3 regions of the Bacillus sp. Marseille-P3661 genome follow, and region 1 is predicted to be linked to each of the others. Evidence: riboswitches for the same ligand, from Rfam matches in the RefSeq annotation. Region 1 holds a riboswitch; each other region holds the start of a gene.
What was found. Region 1 has a riboswitch for cyclic di-GMP ahead of C1724_RS00430 (copper amine oxidase N-terminal domain-containing protein). Riboswitches for the same ligand answer to the same signal wherever they lie in the genome.
Positions count from the first base shown of each region.

Region 2: linked by a shared signal. The riboswitch ahead of C1724_RS20690 (Flp family type IVb pilin) and the one ahead of C1724_RS00430 (copper amine oxidase N-terminal domain-containing protein) in region 1 are both predicted to bind cyclic di-GMP.
Region 3: linked by a shared signal. The riboswitch ahead of C1724_RS09075 (hypothetical protein) and the one ahead of C1724_RS00430 (copper amine oxidase N-terminal domain-containing protein) in region 1 are both predicted to bind cyclic di-GMP.

Region 1 is NZ_LT965953.1:71,229-81,952, reverse strand. Features, by position in the region: gene C1724_RS00450 (FecR domain-containing protein) at 1-542, opposite strand, end outside; gene C1724_RS00440 (DUF1659 domain-containing protein) at 944-1,168, shown strand; gene C1724_RS00435 (DUF2922 domain-containing protein) at 1,207-1,425, shown strand; gene C1724_RS00430 (copper amine oxidase N-terminal domain-containing protein) at 1,559-2,926, opposite strand; cyclic di-GMP riboswitch class I at 3,079-3,165, opposite strand; gene C1724_RS00425 (LTA synthase family protein) at 3,483-5,363, shown strand; gene C1724_RS00420 (EAL domain-containing protein) at 6,070-9,291, opposite strand; gene C1724_RS00415 (EAL domain-containing protein) at 9,687-10,724, opposite strand, start outside.
Region 2 is NZ_LT965956.1:352,853-363,576, reverse strand. Features, by position in the region: gene C1724_RS20715 (hypothetical protein) at 1-159, shown strand, start outside; gene C1724_RS20710 (amidohydrolase family protein) at 191-1,387, shown strand; gene C1724_RS20705 (Ldh family oxidoreductase) at 1,387-2,469, shown strand; gene C1724_RS20700 (aromatic ring-hydroxylating dioxygenase subunit alpha) at 2,764-4,014, shown strand; gene C1724_RS20695 (DUF192 domain-containing protein) at 4,837-5,175, opposite strand; cyclic di-GMP riboswitch class I at 5,403-5,495, shown strand; gene C1724_RS20690 (Flp family type IVb pilin) at 5,586-5,774, shown strand; cyclic di-GMP riboswitch class I at 5,814-5,908, shown strand; gene C1724_RS20685 (Flp family type IVb pilin) at 5,986-6,174, shown strand; gene C1724_RS20680 (A24 family peptidase) at 6,273-6,764, shown strand; gene C1724_RS20675 (TadE/TadG family type IV pilus assembly protein) at 6,761-7,144, shown strand; gene C1724_RS20670 (pilus assembly protein TadG-related protein) at 7,147-8,052, shown strand; gene cpaB (Flp pilus assembly protein CpaB) at 8,065-8,559, shown strand; gene C1724_RS20660 (AAA family ATPase) at 8,668-9,855, shown strand; gene C1724_RS20655 (CpaF family protein) at 9,885-10,724, shown strand, end outside.
Region 3 is NZ_LT965953.1:1,965,627-1,976,350, reverse strand. Features, by position in the region: gene nadE (ammonia-dependent NAD(+) synthetase) at 1-656, shown strand, start outside; gene C1724_RS09100 (lmo0954 family membrane protein) at 923-1,273, shown strand; gene C1724_RS09095 (PspA/IM30 family protein) at 1,302-1,937, shown strand; gene liaF (cell wall-active antibiotics response protein LiaF) at 2,067-2,798, shown strand; gene C1724_RS09085 (sensor histidine kinase) at 2,795-3,841, shown strand; gene C1724_RS09080 (response regulator) at 3,834-4,472, shown strand; gene C1724_RS09075 (hypothetical protein) at 4,717-4,935, opposite strand; cyclic di-GMP riboswitch class I at 5,088-5,171, opposite strand; gene C1724_RS09070 (PD-(D/E)XK nuclease family protein) at 5,398-8,301, shown strand; gene C1724_RS09065 (UvrD-helicase domain-containing protein) at 8,314-10,724, shown strand, end outside.

The sequences.
Region 1 (10,724 bases):
GGGTTGCTATTGTCATAATCATTTTGCTCACTGCTTCGAGATGCTCCAACTTCTCCGTCTAAAACGACAACCTTTGTGGAGTTATCAAGTGGAGATGTTGTCACTAGAAATAATGTACCGCGAACACCCATTACTGATGTTGGTGTTTCAATTTCATACTCATCATTAGCGTTAGTTAAGCTTTGTATGCTATTCCAAATCTTACCCGAAAGCATCTTAATTTTTGTTTTCTTTGAAGATTCATCATTTTTAAGTTTAGAAATAACCACTTTAGAAGTAGGACCGATCGTACTTTTAGATCCATCATCATAGACAATGTTCGTTGAGCTTTTAACTCCTGTCCGTACAGTATCACCTTGTGAAAGACTAAAACCATCTTTCACACCAAACTCTTTCTTCCCTCCCCCTTTTTTCATATATACTTTTCCTTTTACATCTTTAGTAATAGCAATTCTTGTAGACTTGGCTGCTGCTGTCGATAAAGTAGGTAAAATTAATGATAATACTAGTAAAAAAGACAGCATGATTCGTATTCGTTTCATTACGTCCCCCTTAAATAAAACTATTATATTATACTACTCTAGCAATATTTTCATAAAATGTTAATAAAAAATGCAAAAAAACTCAGTATACCTGCAAGGCAAATTACCTCTTTTCCGATAAATACCTGGCCGAACACCAACAAAAGCCTCACCAGGTGCCAGACATTTCGTATGGTGCCAGGCACTTTGCATAGTGCCAGGCACTTCCCGAATTTTGTCGTTTCGCAAAGCGCCCGCCATCTTCCTGAATACTGTCCTCCAAGTGACAGGCACCTACCGGATTTTGTCGAATCCTCTTATATCTTTTTTTACAAAATCAATCATCGATAAAAAAATTTTCATATGCACCCCTCTTTTTCCCTAGTTAGCGCTATTTATATAGTGAAGGGAGGTGATCAACGATGGCAGCGTTAGAAAATATGTATGATAGTCAATTAAGTTTAGAGTATGATCATGGGATGAATTTAGATGGCAAGATCATGACAAAGGTGAAGAATTACAACAACTTGAAAACAACAGCTACACCTGAAGGGATTTTAGCAGTTGCACAAGCCATTTCATCTCTACAGCAGCATCCGCTAAATTATATTAAGCGAAACAGCAACTATGAAATTTTCAATGGGTAATGTAGACGTAAATTTTACAAGAAAGGAGGTTAAAGTCAATGAGTAAAAAACTAGAATTACAGTTTATGAATTTAGAAGGAAAAACCTCAACGATCTCAATTGATGATCCTACAGAACCTGTTGATCCTATTGCAGTAGCAGCTGCTATGGATACGATACTTGCTCAGAATATTTTTTTCTCAACAGGCGGTGATTTCGTATCCAAGAAAGGCGCTCGCGTGGTAGAGCGAACTGTTCAAAATGTGGAGTTAATATAAGGATTCATATCACAGCTTGAAATAAATTTATATAACAAAAGGGAGCCATCAGCTCCCTTTTAAAAATATCTACATTTTGTATATGAACCAATTTAACCAGGAATTCCTGTCATGTGTCATCACTAAAGAAAACCTAATTCGTCGCTGTAGTTTCTGGATCTTGAACGTCATTTATTGTGTTTGTTGCATCACTTTCACTTACGTTTTCGGCAGTTTCAGAAGTTGTACCTTCTGCAGTTGTTGTTTCACTAGTTGTAGAAGTATTTTCGTTTGTTGTAGATTCTACTTCTGTATTTTCTTCGCCTTCTGTTGTTTCTTCTGTAACCGTATTATCTTCATCTGTAATTGTTTCCACTGTTGTCGCATTTTCTTCGCCAGCACTATCCGTAATTTCTCCGTCGATTAGTTCATCTTCTATAATAATGGCACTCGATGTTTCATCATCCCAATTTACCGTTGCTCCAAACGCCTCGCTAATAAAACGTAACGGCACCACTGTACGAGCATTCATAACTTCTGCAGGAACATCCAATTTAATTTCCTGTCCATTCACATATGCAGTTAACTCACCGATTACTAATTTTAACTCGACACCGTCTTTAATTACAATAACCGTTTGAGTTTCAGCATCCCATGCAACATCTGCGCTTAATGCATTGGAAATTGCACGGAATGGCACAAGTGTACGACCATCTTTGATAACTGGGGGAACATCGAAAACTGGATGTGTTCCGTTTACAAATGCTTTTATATTGTTATTACCTTGCTTTTCCATCAATTTTGCAAGCTTTTTATAACGTCCAATGTTTTCATAATCAAGTTTTACAGCCTCTTCCTGAGCTGCTACCGCTTCATCTATTTCTCCCGCTGCTTCGTAAAGTTCTGAAATAGTTTCTAAAACCTCTTCTTCAGCTTCAATGTCCTCTTCATTTGTTTCTAATTGCTGACTCAATTGGGCCGCAGCCTTCTTAAGCTCCGCAGAATTCCCCTTATACTCAACAAGAAGTTGTTGACGCTCTTGCTTAATTTGATCTTTTACAGTTTCATAGTCCTTTTGAAGCTGTTCACTTTGATTTTGGTATTCTTCTTGTGAAATTTCTCCACTCTTAACTTGTGTTTTCAAAGCTTTCTTTTGATCTTTAACTGATTTTTTAGAAATAGCACTTTCATTTGTAGCATTAACTTCCTTTTCGGATGTACCTGTTTCTTCAACACTTGCATTCTCTGTATCTACCTCGGTAACAGTGTCAGAACTTGTTGTTTCTGTTGAAGTATCACTTGTACTGTTGCTTCCACTATTACTATTACTTTCGCTACTATTACTACTGCTTTTACCACTACTACCTTTACTATTATTACTACCACTATTTCCTCCACCATTGTCGCCACCTTTTTTGGCAACCACAATAATAGGGTCTTTTGTAGCCGCAAAAGCTGCCATCGATAAAAACAAATTCAATACAAGGAATAATGATAATAGCCTTACTACTTTCTTTTTCATATTTATAGCCTCCTTAATTATTAGGTATTATATATAAAAAATTTAAACACATAACCGCAAAAGATTTTGAATTTACACCCTTATTGAATGCAATTTTCAGTTACTACAACGCAAAAAACTCATCCAGAAAAAGGATGAGTGAACTCACCTTTACTGGCAGCTGGCGAACATATCCTCAGGAGGACTTAGTCCCTATAGCTTTGCGTCACTATCTTTCAATAGCTTTGCCGTTGATCAGAAAGACTGATATTTATTTTATGGAAATCTACTCATAGTATAGGAGAAAATTCATTGGATTGATATATGTAAATAGTCTTATATTGACGAATAATGGCGATAAAATTTCGAGAAAAATTCACTTTCAGAACTAAGAGGTTTTTTTCAAAAAAATAGATTATATTCTATAATTCGACAAAATCCGGGAAGTGCCTGTCACTTGAATGGAAAAAATTCAGCAAGTGGCAGGTACCATAAATGGTGATATAATGATAACGTTAGTATTTTTAATAGTCTAATATTTTTGTAGAACAATATCTTTTACCGGATGTGATATAGATTGTTTAAAAAATTTGGTTTAGAAACTCATACGCAGTTTTTTGTGTTCCTAGCACTTGTACTATTAAAGTTTTTTGTCGTGAGAACATTGTTGTTCGAAGGAACAGGATTTTTCTATACGATTTTTGTAGAAATAGGCTATTTATTTTTTATTTTTGGACTAGTTGAGTTATTCCCTTTGTATAGACTGAAAAAGCTATTGTATGTAACCATAAATCTTGTATTTTCAATACTGTTACTAGCCATATTGATTTACCATGATTATTACGGTTATATTGTAACCTTTCAAGCGTTTTCGCAGATCGACCAGGTTGGAACCATTAAGGACAGTGTGCTGCAATTGATCGATCCGATTTATCTTGTTCTTTTTGCAGATTTAATCCTACTTACTGTTCTTGCATTGGTTCGAAAAAAAGCACAACTGATTGAGAATCGTGAACGAACACTAAAATTTATTTTACCTGTGATGATAGTCGGAATCGCTCTTCTAGCATTTAATATTTTTACACAAAAAGATACTGTGATTGCTGATACAGTGCTAGCTGCTGAAAAACAAGGTATTTTAACATATGAAATTCTTTCAGCCAAAACGGTTGCGGCAAGTGCAACTGCACTAACAGATGCGGAACAAGAAATAACGCCTGATCTAGTTCATGAACTAAAGGAAATAGTTCACCTTCCGAAAGAGGATCTGAAGTTGAACGGTATTGCAAAAGATAAAAATATTATTGTGATTCAAGCCGAAGCCTTTCAAGATTTTACATTGAACCTTGAAATAGATGGCCAAGAAGTCACGCCATTTTTAAATGAATTATTAAAAGAAAGTCTTTATTTCCCAAATGTATATCAACAAATTGGACAAGGAAATACATCTGATGCGGAGTTTCTATTTAATACATCATTATATCCTGCTCCATGGACCGCAACGTCTGAAACATTTGGAGACCGCGAGATTCCTAGTTTTCCAAGATTGTTAAAGGAGCAAGGCTATAAATCGTTAACCTTCCATGCGAATGATGTGACGTTTTGGAATCGGGATGAAATGTACCCGGCATTAGGATTTGATCAATTTTACGATATCAATTTCTTCGGTAATTTCGGTCATGAAGATGTAATCGGAATGGGACCATCCGATGAATATGTATATAACATGGCTTTGCCAGAATTGAAGGAGCTGCACGAGCAAAATCAAAAGTTTTATGCACAATTTGTAACACTTTCTAGCCATCACCCATTTATTATTCCGGGGAACCATGATGTTATTAAACTTCCTGAAAAATTTGATGGCACTTTAGTTGGCTCTTATTTAAAAGCCATCAACTATACGGACCAGGCATTGGAGCAGCTAGTGAACGCGTTGAAGAAAGAAGGCATGTGGGAGGACACCATACTAGTATTCTATGGAGATCACTTCGGATTACAGCCAAGCGGCTTAAGTGAACTTGATTTTGAAGTATTAGAAGCGGCCATTGGGCATGAATATACACAGCTGGATCAATTTAATATTCCATTTATCGTGACTGTTGGCGGGCAAAACATTAGCGAGGAGAACGTTGCAATTGGTGGCCAAATTGATATGATGCCTACAGTCGCAAATCTACTCGACCTTTCATTAGAAAATCAAGTTATATTTGGGCAGGACCTAGTCAATTATTACGATAACCTTTTTGGAATGAGATATTACATGCCAAACGGAGCGTTCTTTAATAAGGACATTGCGTTTCGTCCTGAAGAAGGGTTTACTGATGGCGAAGCCCTTGACATTTACTTGAGGGACCCGATTGAAGATTTTTCCCGATATGAAGAGGATTATAATCGCGTTCTAAAGCTGATGCAGCTTTCTGATCAATATATGAAGAGCTTGCCACAAAGAGAATTATAAAGATAGGCTGCCAGTACTAGTATTGGTGGCTTTTTTGTGTAGGTTAGGCAGTGTGCAATTTCGGGTTGAGGGTTGTTATGTTGGTTTGAGTTTAAGGTTTTTAAGCATGCCGCTGCGCTGAGATATGTATTTCCACCTTGATACCTCTGGCTTAAAGCTTCAATGGACGCAAAATATTGTTTGTTAATGCCAAATAAATAAATTCCTCTAGACCGCGCTAAGCGAAAATCCTAGATTTCTAAAACAACTTTAGTAGTTATAATCCTAATTTATGATTTATTATCCAATTTGTCGTACTTGTAATCCAATTCATCGTATTTGTAATCCAATAATCCAATTTCTAAGCGAATTCCTAGATTATTGGACGCTAACTAAATTTCCACACTCTACAAACGCGCTGACATTAAAACAAAGAGCCAATCATTTATTAAAATGATCAGCTCTGCCAACAACTTATTTTATATATTTCTCTGCCACAATGGCCACTTTTAAATATCATTCGACAAATTTCGGGAAGTGACAGGCACCTAGAGAAGAAACAGGCACCTGAAGAGGAAGTGTATGGAACTCTGGTGAGGAAGTGCCTGGCACCTGGTGGATCAGGCACTTTGCACCCTAGCACCTTTTTGGCACTTTAGAAATGGCTAGCGCTCGGAACCTTCCTGGCACCTGGCCTAACACCTCTCCAGACGTCTATACCATTCATCTATACTTCCTGCCCCAGTGGCAGCTTAATTTTGACAGTTGTTCCTTTGTTCACTTGGCTTTTGAAGGAAATGGTGCCATTGTGTTCTTCGATGATTTTATAGCACATCATTAAACCTAAGCCTGTTCCTTTTTCTTTGTTACTATAAAAAGGCTCACCTAGTTTTTGTAGGCGTTCCTCACTGATGCCAACGCCGTTGTCTGATATTTTGATAACAAGATACTCTTCCTTTGCGCAAATTTTAGCCTTGATAAGCCCTCCTGATTCAATGGACTCGATGCTATTTTTAATGACATTAATGAGCACTTGTTTGATTTGGTTACGATCACACATGATAGGCTGGACATCTTCGGTAATTTTTTTCGAAAACTGGATATTCTTTAAGTTTGCCTCAGATTCAAATAAGGTTTCCACCTCTTTATATAATTGTGGAATGCTCGTATAGCTTTGTTTTATTTCTTTCGGTTTAGCAAGTGATAGAAATTCGTTTATAATTTCCTCAATTCGCTCAAACTCTGAAAAAATAACGTTAAAGTAATCATCTTTAATTTGACCAACTTGGAAAAGTTGAACAAATCCTTTAATGGCAGTCAGTGGGTTTCTAATTTCATGTGCCACACCTGCAGCGAGTTCTCCAACTACTTGCAACTTTTCTGCCTTCATCAGTTGTTCTTCTGCTCTTCTTTTTTCAGTAATATCTCGTCCTACCATAATAACTCGCTCGACTTCACCGTTATCTTCTATTACCGGATTTCCGAAACATTCGAGCAATAAGCAAGCACCGTTCTTATGAAATGTTCGAATTTCAAACTTTGCAGCAGCCTTTGTTTCAAGCATTTCCTCAAAAAACGTCTTAAATGGTTTAACATCATCTGCATGAATACACTCTAATATTGATGTCCCAATAAAGCTTTCAGGTGTATAGCCTAACACTGTTTGATGTGAAGGTGATGCATATAGAAACCTACTATTGACATCAAATATACCGATTAAATCTGTCATATTTTCAGCAATTAACCGATATTTTTCCTGACTCTTCTGCAATTCTTTTTCCATATGCTTACGATCCGTGATATCAACACCTGACCCAATAACCTCAACAACTTTTCCACCACGTATGACAGGGCTTAAGGCACAGAGATAATAAATCCCATTATGTTCGTTTTCATAGGTTATATTCTCTTCCCCATCCCAAGCCCGCTTGTAATATTGTAACTTCTCTTCGGCAATTTCTTTACTAAGGAAGTCGTGTAGCTCTTTACCAACAATTTGTGATGGCGTCAGATTAATACGATATACTAGTTCTCCATCGCAAAGGGTATGAATAAAGTGACCTTTTATTAATTTATATTTAAAAATCATCCCCTGCTGCAAGCGAATCGTTTCATTTAATTCATTTTTTGCACGACGCAATAATTCCTTCGCCCAATTAAGTTGGTTTCTTTCTTGCGGGAGACCAAATAATTTAACTGAATTTTGAATATCTGAGTAATTTTCTAACAGTTGGTCAGCTGTTACCGGTCGACTAAACAAGTAGCCCTGTCCTGTATCACAATAATTTTTCTGCAAAAACATGAGTTGGGACTTGGTCTCAATTCCTTCTGCCACCACATTTAGGTTTAAGTTATGCGCCATGGAAATTAGCGTTTTAATAATAGTTCTATCATTAATACTATTTCGAATATTATCGATAAAAGTTTGGTCAATTTTCAAAGTATCTAAAGGAATCTTCTTTAATCGATTTAATGAACTAAAGCCGGCACCAAAATCATCAATACTAATACGTACGCCTAGCTTTTTAAGCTCAAGCAAAGTATGAATTGCGTATTCATTATCAGCTGCCATACTCTCGGTAATCTCTAGTTCTAAGTAATGCGGTTCAAGATTTGTTTCACTTAGAACTGTTTTAATGGTTGTTAATATATCTACTTGCGAGAACTGCCTTGCAGATAAATTAACCGATATGATTGTAGAAAAACCTTGTTGCTGCCACATTTTATTTTGTTGACAGGCCGCAGTTAACACCCATTCTCCAATTGGAATAATTAAGCCCGTTTCTTCGGCAATCGGAATAAAGGTTTCTGGATAAATGAAACCAAGCTCAGGGTGAATCCAGCGTAACAAAGCCTCAACACCTACAATTTTACCAGTTTTTAAATTTACTTTTGGTTGATAATATAAAGTTAGCTGTTGACGCTCAAGCGCTCGGTGCAGTTCCATTTCCATTAACAAAGGGCCAACTTCATCTTCGCTGCATGTATAGTCGGAGTAGAATTTAAAATTGTTTTTACCTGCTTGCTTGGCTTGATACATCGCATAATCCGCATGTTTTATAAGGGTCTCAACTGTCTCACCATTCTCCGGGAAAACGCTAATTCCGATGCTTGGAGTAGTAAAAATATCATAACTATTGATAGTAAAAGGGTGCGATAGAGTGTTTAGGATATATTTAGCGACCTTTGTGGCTAGGTTTCTATCGGTATTCGACAAAACAACTATAAATTCATCGCCACCCTGTCGGAATATAACATCCTTCCTGCTTATACATGACTTCAACCGTTCAGCTACTTCTTTTAAAAGCTGGTCCCCTACATCATGCCCTAAGCTATCATTAATATTTTTAAAGCGATCTAAATCAATGAATAATAAGGCGAAACTTTGATCCTTTTGTACAGAATGGTTAAGTTCATATGCAAGATGAGAGATCAACCTATTTCTATTAGGCAAACCTGTCAAATAGTCTTGAAAGGCCAACTGTTCATTCTCTATGCTGTTATTTAAGTCCAATTCACATTGTTTACTTGTTTCTTCTTGGTCTCTTTTTTTATTCTTGGTAATGTCATGTCCAACTATCATAAATGCAGGTTTACTGTTAAAAGTAACTTGAGTAACCACAGTTTCAAGATAGATTTCCTTTCCATCTAACGAAACTAGCTTATATTCAGTTGGTTCATTTAGTTCTATTTCTACAAAGCTTGCTTGAAATCCAGAGGAGAGAAAATCATTAAAACTCATGCCAATTAGATTGCCTTGTTCTCCACATAAACCGCTAATGGCTTTTTTATTAGCGAACACGATCCGATCATCTTGATGAACGAAAATTAAGGACGGAGATAGGTCAATCATCGTACGGAATTGATCCTCACTATTACTCATCAATGAATTCGATTCATCCTTTTGAACATTTATTGAGTTGTTTATTAAAGTGTTCTCCACATTCATTTTCAATCACCGTTCATCATTTTATTTTGGTCAAACTAAAAATTAGTATATTTCAGTAAAATTCGGTATATATCTGTCGAATTTTCCAATTTTACTATGTTAAATTTTTGTTATTTTATCTGGAATTTAATAAAAGAGAGCCAATCTTAGCAAATTGATTAGCTCTCCTTATCTTATTATCTCTATTATTCTCTCACTACGCAAATGAAATAGTTAATAGCAGTCTATATTTCTATCGACAAACTTCGGGGAGTGCCTGGCACTTTCGACAAGTGCCTGGCACCTTGCATAAGGCTCCTTGCATGAAATGCGCGAAATGCACGAAATTCGACAAGTGACAGGCACTTGTCGGATTTGTAGCTTTGTAACTTGTAGAACCTGTCGAAATTCCCGCTTTATAGGAACCGCTCTTCAAATTCTTGTTTGCAAATTGGTTTGCTGAATAGGTAGCCTTGCATATGATAGCAATTGTTCTTTAATAGGAATTCTTTTTGATATTCTTCTTCTACGCCTTCTGCAATAACATGCAGGCGCAAGCTGCGAGCCAGATTGATAACCGCCTCTGGAATTTCTGAGTTATCATAATTATCTTTTATGTCTTGAATAAAGGATCGATCAATTTTAAGAGTATTGATTGGCAACTTTTTCAAGTAACTTAATGACGAATAACCTGTTCCAAAATCATCGATGGATATTGAAATTCCATATTCTTGTAGATCTTTTAAAGCTTTTATCGTTTCTTTTGAATTAAAAAGCAATGTGCTTTCGGTTATTTCTACTTCGAAATAGCTCGGTTCTAATCCATATCCTTCCAGAAGTTCTTTCACCTGTTTCACTAATGAAGATGGATCTTGGAATTGTTTAGCTGAAAAATTAACAGCAAGACTTAATGGCTGCGTTCGATTTTCATTCCATTTCCTAACCTGTGTACACGCTTGTTTCATTGCAATTTCCCATAACTGATGAATATGTCCTGTTTCCTCTGCAACACCTATAAAGACATCTGGTGGTACAAAGCCGAGTTCCTCATCTGTCCAACGCAATAAAGCCTCTACCCCTGTTACAGCATTGCGACGAGCATCTATTTTAGGCTGGTAATAAACTTCAATCTTTTCATTACGAATTGCTTTTTTCAAGCGTGATTCAATCCGAAGCTTCTCATTGCTTTCTTTTGTAATTTGTTCATTATAAAACACAACTCTATTGCCATCTTGTTTCTTAGCAGCATACATCGCGCTATCAGCATAAATGACAAGCGTATCTGCATTTGTAGTATGTTGCGGATACAAGCTGATCCCACAACTTGCACTTACACTTACTTCATTGCCATCTAATAGAAACGGTTGTTTAATAGCTTTTACAAGATTTTCTGCAGCAGCGTTAATTTCTTTTTCCTCATATTCACTCATTAAAATGACAAATTCATCGCCGCC
Region 2 (10,724 bases), on a different contig from region 1:
GTGAAACTTTATGTTTCAAAGATAGAAAAAGATGAGATAAGATTTTCACCATTTGATCAAAATGTCAGTGCGACTGAGGTCATGATTACCGTATCAGCTATGTTAAAAGCTGCAGATGTTGAGTTGTTTGAACTCGGATTATGGCAATCTTGGAACTAACATTAAATTTATTAAATAAAGGGTGAAAATAGTGAAAAGTGAATTTGATACACGTCAATTATTAGCAAAAGCAAAAAAACAAGCTGAAGTTAGAGGTTATAATAAGTTTCCAATTGTCGATGTTGATGCACACCATTATGAAAACGAATCGTGGTCTGAAATTATTCAATACATTGAGGAGCCAATTATAAAACATATGGCTGAAGCTTCAGCGAGAAAAGGTGGAGGAAGACCAGGACTTCTTCCATCTGAATTAGGTAATCAAGACATGGGTGGAAGAATTTCACGGTATCAAAAGAGACGCACTGAGAGTGTAAAAGAAGGAGTTTCACTTTCTGATCGTGATCTTGAACTGATTCGGCGTTATAAAGATTCAATGGGTATTGATTATTCTATTATTTTCCCTACTCCGATGTTGAATCTAGGTTTACAACCTCAACAAGAAATAGAGGTAGCAGTTGCTAGGGCCTATGCAAAATGGATTACAGATAGAATCGTATCAAAAGATTCGTCAATTAAGACAATGCTATACCTCCCATTCAATGATCCGGAGGCATGCATTCGCATAGTGGAAGAGTTTTCTGATGCACCTGGTGTTGTAGGTTTTATGGTTACAAGTGTTCGATATAAACCGGTCCATCATAACGTGTATATGAGATTATATGAGTTACTTCAAGAGAAAAAAATGCCACTTGGATTTCATGCCGGTTATCATTGGATGGGTGAACGTTCAATGGAACAATTAAATAAGTTTATTTCTGTACATGCACTAGGATTTACTTTCTATAATATGATTCATTTAACGAATTGGGTCATCAATGGCATTTCTGAACGGTTCCCAGATCTTAAAGTGATTTGGATTGAAAGTGGCTTAGCTTGGGTACCATTTATGATGCAGCGCTTAGATCATGAGTACATGATGCGTTCTTCCGAAGCGCCGATATTAACAAAGAAACCAAGTGAATATATTCGTAATTTTTATTTTACAACACAGCCAATGGAAAGACCGGATGATTTGGAGTTATTGAAGTCAACATTTAAAGCAATCAATGCAGAAACACAGTTAATGTATTCATCAGATTACCCACATTGGGACTTTGATTTACCAAGCACCATATATGATTTACCATTTCTAGATGAACAGGCAAAACGAAATATTTTAGGAGGTAATGCAATTAAGTTATTTAATATTGATGTACCGGAAACACAATTGAAAGGTAGAAATTAATGATTGTATCTGCTGAACTTCTTAGAGACATTGCCAAACAATCTTTTGATATTGCTGGTTTAGACAAAAAGATGTCAGAAATAATCGCAGATGTATTAGTTGATGCAGACTTAAGAGGGATTCACTCACATGGTATCCATAACTTGCCACGGTACACTAGAGGTTTTATAGAAAAACAATTAAATGCTCAACCCAATTTTAATCATATTGTGGATAATGGGATATTTAGTGTTATTGATGGTGATAATACACTGGGTGTTTTAGGTGCTAATTATGCTATGGAATTAGCGATTGAAAGAGCCAAACAATTTGGTATTGGCTTAGTAGGAGTCCGTAATAGTAGTCATTTTGGACCTGCATACTATTATTCTAAAAAAGCAATTGAACATAATATGATCGGTTTCAGTGTGACTAATGGTCGAGATGTTATGGCACCTTGGGGTGGTCGTAAGTCTCTAATTAGTAATAATCCATTTTCGTATGCTATTCCAGCAGGAGACGAATCACCGATAATATTAGACATTGCTTGTAGTGTTTCCGCAAGAGGTAGAATCAGAATGATGGCTAGAAATGATCAACCTATTCCAGAAAATTGGGCCTTAGATAAAGATGGTGATGTGACAACTAACGCCTGGGAGGCATTAGGAGGATCTGTATTACCATTTGGAGGACATAAGGGATATGGAATAGCTGTTGTAAATGAAGTACTATCGGCTGTATTAACGGGTGCTTTATTATCTTTTGAACAAGGGGAAAATTTATTAAATGAAACAAATAATGTTCAAAGTAATGTTCAGACTGCATGGGGTTGCGGACATCTCTTCGGAGCCCTTGACATATCCAAATTTACACCAGTGGATGAATTCAAAACAAGAGTAGACTTCATGATAAGCACTTTTAAAACATCTCCTAAGGCTAAAGATGTACAGCGTATTTATTTACCTGGAGAGATTGAAAATGAGTTATTTGTAGAAAGATTAAAGTCTGGTATTCCATTAAACAGTAATACTGTTTATTTAATAAAAGACTTCTTGCAAAATGAAGTTAAAATAAAATCTGCGATTTTTCAGACAACAGAGTAGAGAATTAAGATGAGGAAAAAGAAAGGTTGTTCATGTTACCACAGTTTTATAGCAGCTGTGGTTTCTTTTTATGTTCCTAAATAACAACCTAAACAGTTGATTATTTTTCATGTCCATTTCATTTCAATATAAAGAAGTGTGAATATAAAATTCAGAAATTTTAGTTTTTTTAATTGAAAAAATATGGAAAACATGATATATTATTTTTATAAATTTCATAATACAAAACATGTTTCGTAATACGAAACAAAATAATGGGGCAAAGTTTTAATTGTTAAAAGGGAGGAATTTATTATGATGAGTGCTGAGCAAAACAAAACAGTTACACAGGTAGGTCCAGGAACGCCAATGGGTAATTTACTCCGACGTTATTGGTTTCCAATAGCAGCAGTTTCTGAATTAAAAGACAAATTTACAAAAAAAGTACGCTTATTGGGAGAGGATTTAGTACTCTATAAAGATCGTTCAGGTAATATTGGATTAATTCAGGAACGTTGTCCGCATCGGGGTGTTTCTATGGCTTACGGTATGCCTGCTGAAGAAGGACTTCGCTGCCAGTATCATGGCTGGTGTTTTAACAGTAAGGGCAACTGTACTGATCAACCAAACGAACCTGAAACAAGTACATTTAAGGATCGGATTAAAATAAAAGCGTATGAAGTGCAAGAGATGGGAGGGTTGTTCTTTGCCTATTTAGGACCTAAACCGGCTCCACTTCTACCACGTATAGATGGTTTTGCAGTAGAAAACGCTATCCGTAGCATTGGCCATGCAACCTTACCGGTAAATTTCCTTCAAGTCATGGAAAATTCATTAGACCCAGCCCATACCGAATGGCTACACGGCCATTATGCTCAGTTTGTAAAAGAACAAAAGGGAGAAGTGGATGAAAATGCATTTGTGCGCCATCATAAAAAAATAGCATTTGATCGATTTGAGTATGGTATTATAAAACGCCGCTTATTTGAAGGACAGTCTGAGGAAAGTGATGATTGGAAAGTAGGGCATCCAATTGTATTCCCATACATTTTAGCTGTTGGAGGAACAGCCGGTGAAGGCAGCTATGCGTTTCAAATGCGTGTGCCCGTAGATGATGAAACAACATGGCATGTTTGGTATCAAGCATATGCTCAGCATCCATCTGTTGAGATTCCTGAGTCTTTAAAAGAAATTCCATTTTATGAGGTTCCATATAAAAATGAAAATGGTGAGTATATAGTTGATTATATTGACGGTCAAGATATTATGTGTTGGATTACGCAGGGGGCAATAGCAGACCGCACTGATGAGCGTCTTGGAACAACAGATAAAGGCATTATTATGTATCGTCAAATGATAAAAGAAGAAATTGCAAAAGTTGAACGTGGTGAAGATCCGATTGGTGTGATTCGAGATCCAGAAAAAAATCAGTTTATTGAATTGCCTTTAGAGAAACAAAAACATCATTATAGCGATGGATTTGATGTCACTACTAAACGATTCCAAACTCGATTCGCTCCAAATGTTGAGGATTTAATTGACTTTTATAGTATGGGAGTTAAATAAAAAGGTTTTGTAAGCAAACGGTCAAACTATACGCTGATAGACAGCAAAAGCTGTCTATCAGCGTATAGTTTTTTTTATTGTTAAATACATGGATGAGAATGACAATTTCATAAGGCCGATGAAGAGGAATCCGCGTAAAAAATACCAAGTGATTCCTTTTCATCAGGCCAATGAAGAGGAAACTGTATTAAAAATACCAAGTGAAACCTCTTCATCAAGCCGATGAAGAGAAAACCGCATTAAAAATAGCAAGTGAATCCTCTTCATCAAGCCGATGAAGAGGAAACCGCGTAAAAAATACCAAGTGATTCCTTTTCATCAGGCCGATGAAGAGGAAACCGCGTAAAAAATACCAAGTGATTCCTCTTCATCAGGTCGATGAAGAGGATACTTCGTAAAAAATACCAAGTGATTCCTCTTCATCAAGCCGATGAAGAGGAAACTGTATTAAAAATACCAAGTGATTCCTCTTCATCAGGCCGATGAAGAGGAAACCGCGTAAAAAATACCAAGTGATTCCTCTTCATCAAGCCGATGAAGAGGAAACTGTATTAAAAATACCAAGTGAATCCTCTTCATCAGGTCGATGAAGAGGAATCCGCGTAAAAAATACCAAGTGAATCCTCTTCATCAAGCCGATGAAGAGGAATCTGTATTAAAAATACCAAGTGAAACCTCTTCATCAAGCCGATGAAGAGAAAACCGCATTAAAAATAGCAAGTGAATCCTCTTCATCAAGCCAATGAAGAGGAAACCGCGTAAAAAATACCAAGTGAATCCTCTTCATCAGGTTGATGAAGAGGATTCACCAACAATGTATTTTCATATATTTATCGAACTACCAGCCTTGATATGATACCTCGATATCGAACCTACAGGTAATTCTAATACTGATTTAGCGTTTTTTATCGGAAAGATAACGGTCCAAGGCTTAACATTTTCTTTTGCATAAACAATTTGATTGTTCTTGTTCAAAAAAACGACATCAATAGGAAAAAACATAAAAAACATGTGAATCGAATTACATGGCTCTATTAGAATTCCTTCATTAACAATCGGTTTAAGCCGAAACATTAATCCTCTAAATCGTTTAAAAAAGCTAGTGTATTTAATGATTTTTATAGGAATTTCATGCACTCTTTTTGTTTCAATTAACCTCACTAAAACACGACCTTTGCTTTATAAGCATAATGATTAACTAAAAGTATAAATGTTGGATTAATAGACATTATTTATGTAGAAGTAAAGATTTTATAAGAAATCTTAAATATTTTATACCATAATTAACTATAAAATGAATAATTTTGTCATTGTCGCTTTTAGTTTAGAGATGCTATTATTCATTTACAAACAACAGCGACAACAAGCAATCGGTTGTTTGTAATACAACGTGATAAGGGCAAACCGTGGGAAATCACGGGACGCAAAACTAAAGGGGCTAAATCGTCACACTAAAAACGATATGCCAGCCAGTTGCCGAAAATAGTGATCGCTAGATACTACTATTCTTCGGGGGATAGTATTTTTTTATACAAAAAATATCTCAATATTCTGAAGGGTGGTCACATATAATGATGAACCAAATTAAAAAGTTTTTTAAAGAAGAAGAAGGTCAAGGTATGACGGAGTACGGATTAATTCTAGGATTAATCGCATTAGCAGCTGTTATAGCAATGACAACAATGGGTGGAGAAATTAGTAAAAAGTTCGAGGAAATTACGAGCAAAATAACAGGTGCAACTACAACGTCTGGATCATAAACAACAACTTACATTCATTAAAGAATTATTCATATAAAAAAGAGATAAAGGCAAACCGTGGGAAATTGCGGGACGCAAAACTAAAGGGGCTAAATCGTCAACACTAAAAAACGATATGCCAGCCAGTTACCGAAAATAGTGAGGACTACCTACTATTCTTCGGCGAATAGTATTTTTTTATGCAAAAAAATCGAAAAGGATGAACTCACAAATGATAAATTCAATAAAAAAGTTTTTTAAAGAAGAAGAAGGACAAGGTATGACAGAGTACGGATTAATTCTAGGATTAATCGCTTTAGCAGCTGTTATAGCAATGACAACAATGGGTGGAGAAATCAGTAAAAAGTTTGGTGAAATTACTAGCAAAATTACAGGTACAACTACACCGTCTGGTTCTTAAAAACAAATCCTTTAGAAAACCCCTACTTTTTCATTCCAATGAATTGTCAAAGTTGGGGTTTTCTTTAAATTGAAGATTTACTTGCGAGGTGTTTAAGAATGACATACGTCATCTTACTTATAGCATTACTTATATCTTTTTTTACGGATATTAAGAAACGAAAAATATTAAATATCGTCACTTTTCCAGCAATGCTGCTAGGAATTGTGTTACACACCCTAACAGCAGGTTGGGATGGGTTTGTATTCAGTTCATTAGGATTATTAACTGGATTTGCATTATTAATTATTCCTTATGCGTTAGGGGGTATGGCTGCTGGCGATGTAAAACTTTTAATGGCAATTGGAGCTTTAAAAGGTACAGCATTTGTGATTGGATCCTTTATCTATATAGCCATAATTGGCGGTATTATAGCATTAATAATCTTACTTAAACAGCGAGAATTGTTATCCTCTTTAAAACGAATTTTCTTTTCAGCACAATTAAGAACATTAAATGGCCTAAGTAAAAATGAATTGCATCACGCTTTTCCATATGGAGTTGCGATTGTTTTAGGAACAGTAGGCTATACGGGAGTGAGTCTACTTTGATTAAATCACAAAAAGGACAAGCTACCGTTGAATTGGCTTTAAGTTTAATTATTTTATTGTTTTTAGTTTTCGGTATTGTTGATTTCGGACGTATTTTTCATGCATATCTAACGCTAGAGCATGCAGGTCGGGAAGCAGGTCGAATCGCTAGCTTAGGTGCACTAGATACCGAAGTTGTACAACGAGCAAAAGAGTCCGCACCATCGCTTGAGGCTAATGATATTACTATTTCTGCAACACCTTCGGCAAGTAACCGAAAGAGTGGATCCTATGTCACGATAAATATGACATATCCAATAACTTTCTCGATTCCATTATTCAAAGAATTTCTGCCAAACCCTTTATTGGTTAGCACAAAAACTGTCATGAGGGTGGAATGAAAATGAAACCTTTCTTAAAACAACAAGAAGGTGCTGTCATTGTCTTGGTCGCACTCATGATGTCCATATTTGTTGGTTTCCTTGCGTTAGTGATGGATATGGGCTCCATTTATCTTGAAAAAAATAGACTCCAGAAAATAGCAGATGCTGCTGCATTAGCAGGTGCACAAGAGCTTCCAAATTATTATTCACAAGCAGAACAAGAGGTTCAAAATGCAATCCACTTAAACGGTGGAGATTTGACAAATTTTACAATGACGACAAATCAAAGCTATACCATGCTAGAGGTTATAGTCAGTAAAAAAGCAACATTCTACTTTGCCAAAGCATTAGGAATTAACGAGCCAATAGTGCAGGCAAATGCGCGTGTTGAACTCCAACCGCTATCAGCTGGCAAAGGAGCTATACCATTAGGTGTGCAACCAAGCTCAGATTTGTCTTTTGGGTCACTACAAACGCTAAAAGTTAGTGATTCTGCAACTGGAAACTTTGGTGCAATCGCCTTAACCGGTCCCGGAGCAAAAGACTATGAAACAGATTTAAAATATGGTTATGAATTTGATTTGAAAGTTGGAACAATTTTAAATACTCAAACAGGACAATTAGCAGGTCCAACAAAGCGTGCGATTGAGCATCGTATCTCTTTATGTCCCAACTCCACTTATTTAAATTACACAAATGATTGTTCGAGAATCGTACTTGTTCCGATTTTCGAGTCAATTCAGATTGATCAAAATCAGATTAAACAGGTTAAAGTCGTTGGTTTTGCGACGTTCTTTTTAGAAAGTGTGTCATCTACTAGTACAGGTGCTGTTGTTACAGGCCGATTCATAAATGAAACTCATGCAGGACAGTCTTCTTCTACACAAGCGAATTTTGGAACATATAGTTTTAAACTTACACAATAGTGGGTGATTATTATGAATACAAAAAAAATCTGGTTGTTAGCCATTCTTTTTGGCCTAACAATGTCAGCTATATTTTATATAGTTACTACAAATACAGGGAATACTACTCAAACGGTTATGGCAAAATCACCAGATCCTGAAGAGGATACCCTGGAAGAGGAAAACGTTTTACCAACGAACCCTACACTTGAAATTGCAAATGGAAAAAGAGCTATATCAATAGCAGTAGATGAAGTTCAAAGTGTATCGGGTTTTGTTAGACCAGGTTCTATTGTAGATATTATTGCTATTCTTCCTTCACCGACAGGCGATCAGAAAAGCTCCGAGATTTTATTAGAGAATATAAAAGTGCTAGCTGTTGGTAAAACATTAGTATCTTCTGAAGGAGAAAATCAAGAGCCCTATCAAATGATTACAGTTGAAGTTAATCCAACAGAGGGTGTATCCCTAGCACACGCTAAGGATGTTGGAACAGTTATCTTAATGTTAAAAGGAACTAAAGAGTAATGAAATACAAAGTTATAAAACAACGGAACCGTCCATATGAAGCTTACTTAATAAACTTAAGTGATCACCATATGGACGGTTCCGTTAGGATAAAAGGAACGATGCCGAATGAGAATGAATTATTATATACTTTCCGAGAAACGCATGTATTCATCAGCTGTAAAAATGCTGCTTGACGAGTTAGGTAAAATGAACAAAATCTATGAGATCTTTTCTGATCTGAAACAAGATCTTGAAAATTCAAAAGGAACAGTCGTTATTCTTGGTCCGAATACACTTAGCGATCCTTATGAGATTTGCCAAAGCATTACACGCGTTTATCCTTTAACTGCTGTACTTTTACTTTTAAACAAAGCTGATATTGATTATAAAAAAGCAATGTTTTCTGGCGCTGTCGATGTAGTTGATATTGATACAGATGAAACAGAGCTTGTGGAATCTTTCAAAAAGGCTGAACAAGTTATCAGTCTTAAACAAGAAACAGATCAAACTTTTAAAAGGCAAAAAGCAGCAAAGGTTATTACAGTCTGTAGCACAAAAGGCGGTGTAGGTAAAACAACGATCTCAGTTAATACAGCTGTTGCATTAAATAAACATAATTTAAATGTCGCAGTAATTGACTTAGATTTGCAGTTTGGTGATATTTCTTTATTGTTTGATGAACAGCCAAGTAAAACAATTTACGATTGGGTGAAACAATCATATGAAAATGGCGACAAATCAATCGATGATTATTTGGTTAAAACTAAGATGGGGATTGATATACTAGCGGCGCCAACATTACCAGAATTTGCTGAGCTAATCACGGGCGAGCATATTGCCTATTTGATTGAGACAATGAAACTCCAATATGATGCGATTGTAATTGATACACCTCCAGCCTTTGTTGATACAAGCTTAGTGGCACTTGAACATTCGGATCATATATTGCTGATCGCGTCATTAGATTTACCAGCCTTAAAAAATGGAAAGCTTGCCATTGATACGCTTAACTTATTGGGACTTAAAGAAAAAATTAGTATTGTGTTAAATCGTGACTCTGAAATGGAAGGTATGACGATGGAATTAATTGAGAATGTGTTAGGAATGAAGATACATTGGAGAATTCCGAGTGATTACAGAACTGTTATCTCTTCTATTAACAAAGGGGAACCATTTGTGCTATCTGCCCCAAGGACACCAGTTGCCAAAGCAATGATGAAAACGATAGAGCAATTGCTGCAGACAAAACCAGATGAGTTAGGAGTAACAGAAAAAGACAAAAAGAAAAGAAGTATACTCTTCTTTAAAAAATAGTTAACAGTTTTTCGGAGGGCGGAAATAGAATGTCATTATTAAAACGGCTAAATGAGAAAACGTCTTCTTTTAATGAAGGTAGAAGTGAAGGTGCTTCACCTCAAAAAAGAGAGGGAAGTATACCAAAAGAATCTGAACTTAAAATTGCGATGCAAAGTCATATCATCACTGAATTAAAAAAGAAACCGAATTTAACTGATGAAGAACAAAAACAATTAATTGAAAACGAGTCGATGAAATTTTTAAATGAAAGCAATGATCGGTTAACCTTTGAAGGAAAAAAAGAAATCATCGATATGGTTTCAAATGAACTAATTGGTTATGGACCTATCACAGCATTGCTAAATGATCCAGATGTATCAGAAATTATGGTTAATGGTCCATATCAAATTTACGTAGAGAAAAAAGGAAAGTTAGTATTAAGTGATTATTATTTTCGTGATAATGACCATGTGTTACAGGTTATTGAAAAAATAGTTTCTCCTCTTGGAAGAAGGATTGATGAAAGCAGTCCGATGGTAGATGCACGTTTGCCTGATGGTTCAAGGGTAAATGCAATTATTCCACCATTATCATTAGTAGGTCCGTCTATAACAATACGGAAATTCCCGCAAAACCGACTCCAAATTGCTGATTTAGTGCAGTTTGAATCCTTAACCGAGGATATGTCTAAATTTCTTGATGCTTGTGTAAAAGCAAGATTTAATATTTTTATTAGTGGTGGTACTGGGAGTGGTAAAACAAGTTTACTCAACGTTTTATCTTCCTTTATTCCCGATGATGAACGAATAGTTACGATAGAAGACGCAGCAGAATTACAGCTATCACAAGATCATGTTGTTTCCCTAGAAACACGTCCACCAAATATC
Region 3 (10,724 bases), 1.9 Mb from region 1:
AACTTGCGCAATTGGCAGTAGATGAGTTAAATGAAGAGCTGAAAGAAGAAAAGTATGCATTTATTGCAGTTCGCTTACCGTATGGGATTCAAAGAGATGAAGACGATTGTCAGCACGCCTTGAAATTTATTAACCCCAGCAAGACATATACGGTGAATATAAAGCCAGCCGTCGATGCAAGTGTAAATTCGTTGAAAGCTGCTGGTGTAGAGTTAACTGATTTTTTAGTTGGTAATGAAAAAGCGAGAGAGCGCATGAAGGTGCAATATAGTATTGCAGGAGCTCATAGTGGAGTAGTTTTAGGAACAGATCATAGTGCGGAGAATGTAACAGGTTTTTTCACTAAGTTTGGCGACGGAGCAGCTGATCTTGTCCCTATTTTCCGCTTGAACAAGAGGCAAGGGAAACAGCTATTAAAAGAACTCGGTTGCCCTGATCATTTGTACTTAAAAACACCTACTGCAGACTTAGAAGATAACAAACCGCAATTACCGGATGAAGTGGCGTTAGGAGTGACTTATGAAGAAATTGACGATTACCTCGAAGGAAAAGAAATAGCTCAAGAAAGTGCTGAAAAAATTGAAACGCACTATTTAAAAACTGAACACAAACGCCAAGCACCGATAACAGTTTTTGATGATTGGTGGAAGAAATGAAAATAGCAGGAAAAGGATCGTTGAATGATTTGTTCAGCTTATCCTTTTTTTTTTTTATGGAATTAATAAGCCTAATATACACTTTATTTTCAGCCAATTTTAAAATCTCACCAAAAATAGAGAAAATGGTACTAGAACCCTTTAAATTTAATGAATTTAGAGCATATACGCCTTAAGTCTTAGTTCAAAATATTTCTTAGGCTCATTATACAAAATCTTCTTTCTCGGTAAGATTAAGTCAAGATATCAGAAAGGAGGAAGAAAAGATGAAGAAAATCTTATTATTCATTGCAGGTTTAATCACTTTTATGATCCTGCTAGCAAATTTAGGTCCAATGATTTTATTAGGTGCAAGTGTGTGGCTACTGTATGTCATCTTTAAGCAGTTTATTAAAACAACTTCAATTTTCAAAAAAGTATGTTGGGTGATTTTAGGGTTGTTCGTACTAAGCATAACATTTTCTAACATATATGCTGTAATCGGTGTAGCTGCTGCCTACGTGCTGTACTTAATTTATAAAGAATGGAAAGTGAAGAAAGCACCTGTAGCCACTAGTGAAATTAGTGATGATCCATTTACGAATTTTGAAAAACAATGGGCAGAATTAACAAAATAAAAACAAGCTTAAAGGAGAGAACTGAAAAATGACAAATATTATTAAACGTATAAAGGATGCAATTGCTGCAGATTTACATGATTTATTAGATGAAAAAGAGGAGAAAAATCCGATTGCAAAACTTAATCAGTATTTGCGTCAAAGTGAGGCCGAAACAGAAAAAGTTCGTAAATTGGTCGAAAGACAATATCGCTTAAAAGAGGAATTTACGAAAGAGTATAATTTTGCCTTAGACATGTCAAATAAACGGAAATACCAGGCTGAGATTGCTCAACAGGCTGGCGAAGAAGACTTGAACAACTTTGCGATGAAAGAATACGAAGAATACAAAGGCCGTTCGGAGCGTATGAAGGCACTAAGTGAAGAAGCAAGTGAGCAATTTACAACTCTAGAACAAAAATATGAGGAAATGAAACATCGTCTAAAGGACATGCATATAAAACGAATGGAACTTATGGGTCGTGAAAATATGGCTAGAGCGCACTATCAAATCAATAATGTTATCGAACAAAGTGGCGACAAACCATACTCACGCTTTAACGAAATTGATCAATATATCCAAAATTTAGAGCATAAAGTGAATAGTGCTTACTATAGAAATACGTTTGATAGTAAAATTGACCAACTTGAAAGAGCAATGAAAAAAGAAGTTAATGTGAATTGATATATGGTATGCTACTATTAGAAATACATGATTTGAAATGTGAAGGCACAGGACAGACTGTGTCTTTTAACTAGCTATGACGTAACGTTTAAGGTAATAATATACAACAATTGAAAGGGGATTTCCTATATGTTTCATCGCTTATCTACAGATAAATTAAATTGGATATTGATCATAGGGGTAATCCTCTTAATTGTTGAGGTAGCTTTTTTCAATGGCGGCCTAGTTTTTACAGTAGTGTTCTCATCTTTTTTGAGTTATATCGGTTGGAAGAAATACCAACGAATTTGGGGAAAGGTTTTATTTTGGATCGGCATTATTTCGCTAGTAATTACTATTTTAAATATGATCGCTGTTCGTTTCTTATTTATTGCCGCAATCGTCCTTTTTGTCATTCATTATTCTCGATCTAAAAAAGAACCTGAAAAAATTATCCCTCAGTTTGAAAAGGACGAGGATATAAAGCCTCAAGAACCTTTAATTAAGATAGAGCCATTGCTAGAACAACGACTTTTGGGTGATCAAAAGACAAGTGATACAGTTTATAAATGGCATGATGTGAATATCCATGGAGGATTTGGGGACAGAATTATTGACTTAAGCAACACAGTACTTCCAGAGGAATCGATTATATCAATAAGACATTTTATAGGAAATATAAAGGTTTATGTTCCTTATGAGGTTGAAGTTTATATTATTCACAGTTCGCTAATAGGCCGTGCAAGTTTATTAGGTGAACATTATATTAAACTTATGAATCAATCTATTTCTTATCAAAGCGAAGAATATTATTCTAAGAAACCAAGGGTAAAAATACTCACCTCGATCTGGTCAGGCGATATAGAGGTGAAAAGAATATGAACCTTATAATAAAACAGGTGATCGTTGGTTTAATCGTTTCGTTTGGTAGTGCAGTTTTGTTACTATCTTCGACGTTTTATGCGTTTCCTTTACTAGAGTGGTCAGAGCTTTGGTCTGCACGTGTATTGGGGGTTCCGTATATAATTGTAATTTTCACGGTGATGATTGGTATCGGAACAATAAGCGGTATTTCATCAGGCTCTTTCTGGCGTGAAAAGCTGCACTTGATTGATCAGCAACTTGATAATTTGATTAGAGGTCAGAAAATCTCCTTTGAACAGATAGAAACTGTACAGGAGATTAATCAAATTCAACAACACCTACTTAGTCTCGAAATGAAATTAAAAAAACAAGCCGAATTGTCACAAAGACTCGCAACTGAAAGAGCAGTGGATCGTGAAAAAAGCTTACAAGAGGTTGTTGTTCAAGAAAGGAACCGTCTAGCACGTGACCTTCATGATTCAGTTAGCCAGCAGCTATTTGCAGCATCGATGATGATGTCAGCGATTAACGAAACAAGTTCACTCCGAGACTCACCTGTAAAAAAACAACTTAAAATGGTCGAAAACATGATTCATCAATCACAATCAGAAATGCGGGCGCTGCTACTCCATTTACGACCTGTTGCCCTAAAAGGGAAGTCGTTAAAGGAGGGAATTGAGGAATTATTGACTGAATTAACGCAAAAAGTTCCGATTATCGTTGATTGGAAACTAGAAAATTTCGAAATGGACAAAGGTGTCGAGGATCAGTTATTTCGAATATTACAGGAGTCCATCTCTAATACATTACGACATGCAAAAGCAAATTCGTTACATGTTATGGTTATTAAAAGGGATGATACAGTGATATTACGTGTCGTTGATGATGGTGTTGGCTTCATTGTAGATCAAGTTAAAACAAGTTCATATGGATTGCAAAATATGCAAGAACGTGCACTTGAATTAGGGGGAACGCTTAAGGTTATCAGTCTTGAGAATCAAGGTACGCGGTTAGAGGTAAAAATACCTTACATAAAAAATGAGGTGAGTGGCAATGATTAAAGTACTATTTGCAGATGATCATGAAATGGTTCGGATTGGAGTTTCGGCATATCTTTCTTCACAAACTGACATTGATGTGATTGCAGAAGCAGATGACGGAGGGGAGGCAGTTAAGCTAGCGCTTGAGCTTAAACCCGATATTATTTTAATGGATTTAGTGATGAAAGAAATGGATGGGATTGAAGCAACTAAAATGATTATTCAATCATGGCCTGATGCAAAAATAATCATTGTTACTAGCTTTTTAGACGATGAAAAAGTCTATCCTGCACTTGAAGCTGGTGCAGTTAGTTATATGTTAAAAACATCTAAAGCAAACGAAATTGCGGATGCTATACGGGCAACATATAAAGGACAATCTGTTCTTGAACCGGAAGTTACTGGTAAAATAATGACAAAAATGCGCCAAAAGCCTGTGGAGCATCTACATGATCAATTAACAGAGCGTGAACTTGAAATTCTATTACTAATGGCTGAAGGAAAAACAAATCAAGATATTGCAGATCAACTCTTTATATCCCAAAAAACTGTAAAGGTACATGTTAGTAACATTCTAGGAAAACTAGAAGTCCAAGATCGAACTCAAGCAGTAATATATGCCTTCAAACATGATCTGATAAATATGAAATAAGAATTCTGTCCCAATTGTTTTGGGGCAGTTTTTTATACTTATTGTTGCTGAAATAAAGGTTCTAACTTGAGGAAAAAGAAAGGTTGCACATATAGTAAAATATTCAGATGGAACGCTTGTTCTTATTGCAGAAAGAGGTTAAATTAGTATGAAAAGGAATTATGGAGGGATCCCTTAGACTAAAAAAGCCCTCAACGTGGATATATTAGGATTGGGGGCTTCATTAATCTTTTATTTTACTTTTTTATTTACATAAAGATAGTATATCGGTAGCATTTTTAAGGTTATTCAAACATTCTACGCGAATTTGTTCATCGCAAACAAAATCGTGTAAAATTTCATACTCAAGTCTCGCAGTAATAATAGATAAATGGTAATCAGTTTCTCCACTAAATTGATTTTCATCTAGATAATTCATAATTTCTCTCTCAAAATATTCGACAGTTCCAAATAATACAGTCAATTTCTTTCCGCCTTTCTATTAAAAATTTATTTGCTGGTATGTATACCTACTACTTTCCCAAACTGGGGTCCGTAAAAACAGCCTACCAAAAAGACAGGTAAGCTGTGATAATGTCAATTCTAAAACTTATCATAGTTAATTGTACCCGTTCGTTTGGCAACCCGACTGTCATAGTTCCACACCTTAGACTCGTGGCTTTGCGTCCTTATCTTTCAATAAGTTTGCCTTTATCAAATTATTAATTTAATAATAAGACGTATTGATAATAACTTCAAATACTATTTGTCAACTTTCGACATTTTCCCCTAAAATGGTTAATTAGTCCTAATTGGTTTTGGTTCTAAGGTAATTATAATCTTCATTCTAGCGGTGGAGTTTATGAAAAAAATAGCTATGTTATTTATGATGTTCCATTTTGTCTATAATAGTAGATAAAGAAATTTACCTAATGGGGTGATCTTTGTGGGTCGGTTACTATTTACATCGTTGTCAGACATCGCATCACAGGAACGACTGTGTCAATGGTATACTTTTCAGACAAATGAAGTGAAACCAATTTATTACCTTTTACCATCAATGAAATGGTTTCAACATGCTCGGAAAAGACAGCCTGGTATACGATTTCAAACTTTCGATGATTTGGCAATTCTTATTCTACAGCAACAAAATTATCAATTTACGCAGATTACTGAGGAAGAACGGTTTTTCTTTTTTTGTGAAATTCTTGACAAAGCGAACACCTATAATTCATACAAAGAATTAGTTCAACAGGCAAAAGCATATGCTGAAACATATGGCCAATTGAAACGCCTTGGGCTAACAATTGAACAAACCCCCCGACCACTACTCGATCTTCAACCTATATTTAAAAAGTATGAGGATGTTTATCGGGACGCAAAAGGGTTTATGGATCCAGAAAATCGGATATTTAAAGCGGTTGAACTAGGGAGACATTTAACTGAATTTCCATTGAGTCATGTAGTAATCGATGGTTATAGCGATTTTAGTCCAGTTCAATATTCATTAATACAGTATTTATTAGCATCTGCTGTACCAGTAACTATTTATCTTCCGGAGTTTAAGACACCTTTAATTAATATAACCGTCTCAACTTTAAAAACGATGGGATTTACTACATATAATGAGGAACTGAGTTTTCTCGATCGTACGATTTGCAAGAAAAAAGAACGAACTAGCGCAACGACTATCGAAGAGGAAATTCATGGTGTACTAGATTCAATTGACAAACAAAGAAATGGAAATCGTTATGATCAATATGGACTTGTATTTGTAAATGAGGAAATTTATTTACCAGAGCTTGAGCGAATTAGCTTATCTAAACGTATTCCTATTAAGAAGGTTATAAATAAATCACTTACTGAAACTGGTATCTTTGCTTTTATTACTATTATTCTTCAGCAGCATGTCCCCCAGCAAACTAAATGGGAACAAGTTCATTTGGTTGATAGTGTCGCCAAGTTATGTTTCATAGAGCCAACTAAGTATAACCAAATTAAGGAACAATTTATCGCTAATCGGGAAATTTGCCATGATGATGTGTGCTCAATTGTGGCTAGCATTGTGGATTATCAACAATCATTAGAAGAAAAACAAACTATTAGAAAATATAATGAAAGCCTACTAGGGCTTTTGGACAAGCTGCCACTACCATCTACTTGGAAACAGATCATTAAGACCAAATCATCAAAACAGATCAAGGCCGTCGCATTAGAATTACGAGCTTTTAATACCTTAATAGAATTTCTCAGGTACAGTTTGGACGATGAGAAACCGTTACCAATTCAATCTGTAAATGTTCACCTTGACACGTATCAAGTATGGTTGTTAAGTAGACTCGAACATGAAAGGTTATATATAGACCGTGCACCACATGATGGGATAGAAATTTATTCTTTTCGAGATGCACCAATATTCAAGGGAAAACATTTATTTGTTCTAGGTCTAAATGAAGGAGAGTTTCCGAAACAAACGAAACTTAGTGGTTATTTTCAGGAAAGATATGTCGATGAAATAGATAGTCCATATCCTCTTCCATTGGCAAGTTATTTTCGCTTAAAAGACGATGCAGCTTTTGCGCAGTTAGAGTATATAGCAACTTATTTATCATTTTCATATGTAGAAGGTATGAATCCGAATCAGCCGATGCTACCTTCTAAATATATAGTGGATTCAACGCTTTATGTTAAGCCGACGAATTACTCTTCGATTAACAGATTAAATAATAATACTTATGTTTCAGATGATGAACTTGATGAGAAATTGGCTTATCATGCTGGAATAGGAAAGATATTAAAGCAAGAACCGGTAATACTTAAACAATTTCGTAGAAACCTTGCTTACTTAGAAAAAGGGACTGAACGTATATCAGCAAAGTGGGAGACTTCCCTATTGTCCTCAAATATCTCTATTACCAAATTAGAACGCTATGCTGCATGCCCATTTAGATATTCACTTGAGCAGGTTTTGAAGGTAGAACCACCAATTGAAAAGCAAACCAAAATCGACCCACGTGAAACAGGAAATATGCTTCATCGTATTATTGAAGAATTCTATAAAGAAGTGAAAGGGCGTCCATTCAAAGACCTCCAGATTTTCTATAATAATAAAGCGGAAGAAAAATTAGAAACAATTTTTGAAAAAGAATGGGAAGTCATTGTCCAAAAACACTATGAACTGTCCAGACGGATTTTAAATAAAGAAAAAGAAGAATGGTGGAAGAAATTACGTAAATGGCTGGCTGCTGAAAAACATCGTTTTTGGGAAAATGACCAAATAGCGGAAATGTCGATCTTTCGAATCGAAGAGCCTGTTCAATTAAGTATCGATATGCCGAACAACGAACCTCTAGTATTAACAGGGAAAATTGATCGTATTGATATAGATGAACATGGTTTTGTTATTTATGATTATAAATCAAGTAATAAGAATTTAGATTTTGAAAATGAAATTCCGAGCGGAATTGTGCTTCAAGTTCCCCTTTATATGATGGCGCTTGAGCAAGAGTTTAATGAAGGTAGATTTAAAGCACATGTAATTAAAAAGGCAGAACCTATTGGTGGCGGTTATATTTCGGTTAAAGACCCAAATCTTCGTAACAAAAATACAGTTTGGATAGACGAGAGTCATAAAATGCGATTTGAACCAAATGTTAAAATAAAACCTAATATTGAACGGATTAATAGCGAAACGTTAATTAATGATTATCAATTTCCAGCATTAATCGAGAAACTTTGGCGTGGCACGGCTACCGACTTTTCTGTTAAACCATATTCATCAGCTTCTTGTAAATATTGTAACTATAAAATGATTTGCAGGGTAACGACCGAAAAGCATGGTAAAGAGTAAAGGGGGATTTATATGAACTTTAATCCAGAGCAGAGAAAGGCCATTTTCGGAGACGAGCCGTTAATAGTTGTTGCTGCAGGTGCAGGATCTGGTAAGACAAAAGTTTTAACAGAACGTTATGTTTATTTATGTGAGCAACAATTAAAAAGTAAACTAGGGCTAGAATGCAATCCCGAGATAGGTGCAGATGTACCTAGCATTGTAGCCCTCACATTTACAGAGGATGCTGCACTTGAAATGAAGGATCGGATTCGAAAAAGATTAAATGAAAAGTTGACAAGCGTTGGAGCAGAGTATCAAGAACACTTGGAAGTGGCTGAGACGTTTTGGATAAATCAGCTCGAAAGCTTAGACCAAGCAATAATTTCAACATTTCATAGTTTCTGTCAACGAATTGTTTCAGAGCACACCTATGAGATAGGGATTTTCCCGAATATCGAAGTTATGGATGAAACCCAAAGTAACCTAGTTAAAGCTGAACTATTCTCCGAGTTAATGGAAGAAAGCGATGTAGCTCAAAAATGGCAGACTATAGTTAACCTGATTTACCCGAAAGAACTGCAAAAATGTTTGTTTTCTGTTTATGCCAAACTCAAAGAATTTGAAATTAAAACAAATATTAAGGAAACACTCCACATCGAAACATTACTAACTGAATGGGAAACAATGAAATATTCAGCCTTAGAAAATTTTCAAGATGAAATGGAGCAGTTTTTTATGTCTAATCCCGATATTTCCAAACTGACTCCAGCTACTCGGAAAACATATGATAATGTAAGGATGATTTATGGATCTAACTTAATAGGAGATCAACTTTATGATGCAATTAGTACTACATTATCTAATGAAATTAAAAATAAAGTTCCTGTAAAATACGAGAAGCAAAATGTAGCTTTTTATAATTTATTAAATTCCTGGCTTGCTGCTAGAAATGTATGGGAGGAAAGTCCAACAGGAAAACAAAAAGAAGTTCTTAAAATGGTAGTCCGGGAATTTGAGGATCTAATCCTATCATTTGACGAAAAGTATGAAACTAAAAAGCGAGAGCTAGCGTTACTTGACTTTTCTGACTTGCAGCAGAAAGCTATTTCCCTATTAAATAATCAGCAAGCACAAAGCTACTATTCAAATCTTTTTAAACATTTTCTAATAGACGAATATCAAGATACAAATCAACTGCAAATGACGATGCTAGAGAAAATAAAGCCTTCATATTCGTTCATTGTCGGGGATTCTAAGCAATCAATTTATCGATTTAGAGGGGCAGATGTACAATTATTAAATAGTTTAGCAAAAGTAGCAAAGCGAGAACCTAACTATTCGTTTGTTGACATGAATATCAATTACCGAACATGTGACAGCATTATCCAATTTATAAATTTATTATTTCAACAAGATCATTTAATGGGCTCTATGTTACCCGATAATGCACCATTATATAAAACCGAATATTCACCACTAACGGCATATCGAAATCAACCGATCGAAACACAAAAACGAGTAGAGTATATCCGAATCACGGAAGAACAGGATAAAAGTAAAAATGAGAACCAATATATTATGATTGCGCGCCGCATGATTGAACTAATTAAAGATAGGAGAGAAGTATATGATAAAGAGAGCAATCACTGGCGGCCTGTTGAATGGCGAGACATCGCTGTCCTTATAGCTTCTCGTACAAACTTAACAACCTTAGAAAAGGCTCTTAATGATGTAGACATTCCATTTAATGTGTATGGTGGATTAGGATTTTATGAGAGACAAGAAGTCGTAGACTTTATTAGTCTTTTAAATTGGATCAATAAACCGTATGAGCCTCTTTACATGATGGCGGTTTTGAGAAGTCCCGTAATTGGGGTAACGATGGATGAGTTTATAGAAATCCAAGCTGTACATGGTGAGGAAATGTCAATCTCAACTTTTATTTATGAACATCACTTCGTAAATCTTCACGATGAGAATCTTAAAGGTAAGTTAGATTCATTTTATCAACTGTATAAAAGGTGGGTACCTTTTCACTGGTCAGGTGCGATTCGATCAGTTTTGTACCGACTTTTTGAGGATAGCGGACTTAAAAAACTTTTACTTTTACAAAAGAATAACCTTAGCAAGGTTAAGAATATTGAGAAGGTAATTGAAACTATTGTTGATTTAGGTTCGTCTTCGATGGATGAAATGTTAACAAAGCTTGCGATTATCGCTGATCTTTCTGAAAAAGAAGGAGATGCTGAAGTCGAGCTTTCAGGAGGGAATTTTGTTCATATCATGACTGTACACGGATCAAAAGGATTGGAGTTTCCAGTAGTATTTGTGCCAAATTTATCTAAATCCATGCCTCCGGAAACCCGCAACATCAGGTATGATCATGGAGGTGGGTTAAGTATAAAGCTTAAAATTGAAAACGAGGAAGATCTACTCGCAGA